DNA from 2 places in the Pseudomonas sp. MONT-RG-20F-20-E-7-02 genome. Region 2 is predicted to be linked to the other one. Evidence: riboswitches for the same ligand, from Rfam matches in the RefSeq annotation. Region 2 holds a riboswitch; the other holds the start of a gene.
The links. Region 2 has a riboswitch for cobalamin ahead of cobW (cobalamin biosynthesis protein CobW). Riboswitches for the same ligand answer to the same signal wherever they lie in the genome.
Positions count from the first base shown of each region.

Region 1: linked by a shared signal. The riboswitch ahead of cobO (cob(I)yrinic acid a,c-diamide adenosyltransferase) and the one ahead of cobW (cobalamin biosynthesis protein CobW) in region 2 are both predicted to bind cobalamin.

Region 1 covers NZ_JAKNQN010000001.1:345,240-347,437, reverse strand. The annotation lists gene L8I05_RS01565 (cobyrinate a,c-diamide synthase) at 1-639, opposite strand, end outside; gene cobO (cob(I)yrinic acid a,c-diamide adenosyltransferase) at 636-1,247, opposite strand; cobalamin riboswitch at 1,326-1,574, opposite strand; gene L8I05_RS01555 (sorbosone dehydrogenase family protein) at 1,674-2,198, shown strand, end outside.
Region 2 covers NZ_JAKNQN010000002.1:840,271-842,468, forward strand. The annotation lists gene cobN (cobaltochelatase subunit CobN) at 1-205, opposite strand, end outside; gene cobW (cobalamin biosynthesis protein CobW) at 209-1,273, opposite strand; cobalamin riboswitch at 1,366-1,566, opposite strand; gene L8I05_RS08820 (hypothetical protein) at 1,728-2,198, shown strand, end outside.

The DNA of each region.
Region 1 (2,198 bases), on a different contig from region 2:
ACTGCTGCCCAAGGCTTGGGCGGCGGCATCCAGGCGCACGTCGAGGTCATTCAGTTCGCTGGCTTGCACCAGGCCCAGATGGCGGCTGGGCAGCTCGATTCCGGTTTCACGCGACAGCGCGCCATACCAGCGCAGGCCTTCGGTGAGGCTGCCTTCCAGCAGTTGCGCATGGCGCAGGGTGCCGACACGGTTGGCCAGCACGCCGGCGAACGGCAGGTCCGGCTGGTAGCGCGCCAGGCCCAACGCCAGTGCACCAAAGGTCTGGGCCATGGCGGTGCCATCGATGACGCCGAGTACCGGCACGCCGAAGTGCCGCGCCAGGTCGGCGCTGGAGGGCGTGCCGTCGAACAGGCCCATCACGCCCTCGATCAGGATCAGGTCGGCCTCGCCCGCCGCTTCCCAGAGCAAACGCCGACTCTCCTGCTCGCCGACCATCCACATGTCCAACTGATACACCGGCGCACCGCTGGCGCGTTCGTGAATCATCGGGTCGAGAAAGTCCGGCCCGCATTTGAACACGCGCACCTTGCGCCCCAGGTTGCGGTGCAAACGCGCCAACGCGGCGGTGACGGTGGTTTTGCCCTGGCCGGACGCCGGAGCGGCGATCAGTACGGCCGGGCAATGACGGGGCTGATTCAAAGTTCGACGCCCTTCTGTGCCTTGATACCGGCCTGGAATGCGTGCTTGAGCATGCCCATTTCGGTGACGGTGTCGCCCATTTCGATCAGCTCGGGCTTGGCGCCACGGCCGGTGACCACCACGTGCTGCATCGGCGGACGGGCTTGCAGGTCGCTGAGTACTTGGTCGAGGTCGAGGTAACCGTGCTTGAGGGCGATGTTCAGCTCATCCAGGACCACCAGGCCAATGGAGGGGTCTTGCAGCATTGCGCGGGACACCGCCCAGGCGGCTTCGGCGGCGGCGATGTCGCGCTGGCGGTCCTGGGTTTCCCAGGTAAAGCCTTCGCCCATCACATGGAAGCGCACTTGCTCGGGAAAGCGGCGGAAGAACAACTCCTCGCCGGTGCTGTTACGCCCCTTGATGAACTGCACCACGCCGCATTGCATGCCGTGGCCCATGGCGCGAGCAAGCATGCCAAACGCCGAGCTGCTTTTGCCTTTGCCGTTGCCGGTCAATACCAGCAGCAAGCCGCATTCGTTCGGGGAGTTGGCGATGCGCTCGTCGATCACGGCTTTTTTGCGCAGCATGCGCGCCAGGTGGCGTTCGTCGCGGTCGGGGGAATCAGTCATGGCAGCTCTCCGTTGGGGCTGGACAAAAACGGCGGGCAGGAAAAAGAAAAAACAGACAGCCAAGCATCGCCCACCGTGATGCTGTTGGATGATCCAGGCCGGTCTCCGGACTCATGAGTGGCGTTCTCTTGATAGAAAACAGGCCAACGGCGCGCCTTCCCATATCGCGTGGATACAGTGGCAAAAGGCACCGTCTTGACTCATTTACCGTTGCGGGGGCAGCGCCGGAATCGCGGCAGCACTGTGTACAAGTGCGCTCGCTCACCGGCTTCCCTGTTTCACTCTGTCGGCACACGGCCACAGAGCACCTGGAACAAGCCGCGAAGGTTAGTGGGTTGGGGGTGGAGCGTCAATTAAAGCTGGCCTTGCACTTGAACCATCCGACTGCCGCGCTTCTCTACCCTTACAGGTATTAAGGAGAAAACCATGCACAAAACCAGACTCGCCTTACTGATCATGCTCGCCGGCACCCTCGCCGCCTGCGGCGAAAGCTCTACCTTGCAGGTCTCCGACGGCACCGGGCCTTCGCCCAAGCTGCCGGAGCCGAATAAAACCCTGATCCCCACGGTGAACATCGCCCCGGCAATTGGCTGGCCCGACGGCGCGAAGCCGACAGCGGCCTCCGGCACTCAGGTCGCGGCGTTTGCTGAAGGCCTGGACCACCCGCGCTGGCTGTATGTATTGCCCAACGGTGATGTGCTGGTGGCGGAAACCAACGCGCCGCCCAAGCCGGATGATGCCAAGGGCGTTCGTGGCTGGGTCATGGAGAAAGTCATGGGCCGCGCCGGCGCCGCTGTGCCGAGCCCGAACCGTATCACCCTGCTGCGTGATGCCGATCACGATGGTGTAGCCGAAACCCGTACCGTGTTCCTGGAGAACCTCAACTCTCCGTTCGGCATGACGCTGGTCGGTAACGACCTGTATGTGGCCGACTCGGACAAGCTGTTGCGC
Region 2 (2,198 bases):
CGACCGAGGCATGGTTTTGCACCTGCATCGGGTTGGCCAGGCGAAAACTTGGGTAATCGTCGGGCAGCTGTTGGGCCGCCTCGGCGAGCAGCGCCAGGCTGGAGTCGCCGCTGCACAGGATCACCAGTTCAGCGGGGGTTTGGCCTAAGTCGGCAATATTGTCGTCGGAGACAAAACCACCGGGCTGGGTCCTGAGCAGGTGCATGGGTTAAACGCTGAGGGCGGCGCGCAGTTGCGCTTCGAGGCCCACCGCATCCAGCTCCTGGCCGATCAGCACCAGGCGCGTGATGCGCGCTTCGTCGGCGCCCCAGGCACGGTCGAAGTGTTTGTCGAACCGCGTGCCCACGCCCTGGATCAACAGGCGCATCGGCTTGTTCGGGATCGCGGCGAAACCTTTGACGCGCAGGATGCCGTGCTGCACCACCAGTTGAGTCAGGGCGTCGAGCAGCAGGGCTTCGTCAGCTTGAGGCAGGTCGATGGAGATGGAGTCGAAGGCATCGTGATCGTGATCATCGTCGTCACCGTCATGGTGATGATCGTGATGGCTGTGGCGGCCGTCGATGTGCTCTTCGGAGCCGGCGCCCAGGCCGATCAGCACGTCCAGTGGCAGGCGGCCGCTGCTGGCTTCGATGATCTTCACCGCTGGCGGCAGTTCTTGGGCGACTTCCAGGCGCACGCGGGCCAGGTCTTCAGGGCTGATCAGGTCGGATTTGTTGAGGATCACCAGGTCGGCGCTGGCCAGTTGGTCGGCGAACAGCTCGTGCAGCGGCGACTCGTGGTCCAGGTTCGGGTCGAGTTTGCGCTGGGCGTCGACCTGGTCCGGGAAGGCGGCGAAGGTGCCGGCGGCCACAGCCGGGCTGTCGACCACGGTGATGACCGCGTCCACGGTGCAGGCGCTGCGGATTTCCGGCCACTGGAAGGCTTGAACCAGCGGTTTAGGCAGGGCCAGGCCGGAGGTTTCGATGAGGATATGGTCGAGGTCACCGCGACGGGCAACCAGTTCGCGCATGACCGGGAAGAACTCTTCCTGCACGGTGCAGCACAGGCAGCCGTTGGCCAGTTCGTAGACGCGGCCGTTGGCTTCTTCTTCGGTGCAACCGATGGAGCACTGCTTGAGGATTTCACCGTCGATGCCCAGCTCGCCGAATTCGTTGACGATCACGGCGATGCGACGGCCCTGGGCGTTGTCGAGCATATGGCGCAGCAAGGTGGTTTTGCCCGAGCCGAGAAAGCCGGTAACGATGGTGACGGGGAGTTTGGCCAGTGTTTTCATCGGATGCCCTTTGGGGCGGGCATACGGGACGAGGGGCCCTGCGGCGGCGCGCAGAAGCGGATTTCGTCACCGGATCACCCCGCCCGGTTGAATTGGAAAATCGGTTGCGAGGCAGGTCTCCTGGCTTGGGGCTTGCGGGTCTTGCGACCGGCGCTGGCTGCGCCTTCCCGCCGTATTGGCAGTGGCGTGGCAGTCAGTTGAACCCTTCACAGTTGCGGGGGCAGCCGCGGCTTGGACCGCGTTCCCTTCTTAGCTTCGGCGTGGGCCGAAGAACCTCGAAGGTGCAAGGCTACGCAGTGCAGGGAAACGGGTCAATGTTGATTGATACACGGACCGGGACGCTCGCCGCCAAGCGGGTTGAAATACTTCCAAATCTTTTCAACGGAATGCACCCGGAACGCAATCAATGCAATGGGCACATAGAAGCGACACTCACCCTAAAATGGAAATAATCATGTCGCTCTCAATCTCCCCCTCTGTCAATTCACATTTGCCCGTCTCTCCCCTCACCCAACAAGCAGCGCCAACAACTGCAATTTGGAGAGAGCCTATTAGCCAACTCCAGCCACGGGAACTGGCGCAAGCGCTGCAAACCTATTTTGATGCCATGATCGACCCGCGCTTCGGCGAGACTATTACCAAAGCGTCCCTCCAGCGAGTGGCAGATGGACTACCGCTGAACGGGGTGCCCCCCACACAAACGCAGATCGAGATCGCCCAGGAAGTATTGAAGCGTAAAGACCTGTTCCAGCAGTTGGACTTCACCAGCGGTAAGGACGGTAAAGTCAGTCGAGACGATCTCGCAACTGAAACAGGTAACTTCCAATACCTGAGCGATCAAGCACTGATCACCCTGGTTGGCAAAAATTTCAATGAGTACGGCGGCGGCGACACATATGTGAACTTCACCGAGTTGCGAGAAGCC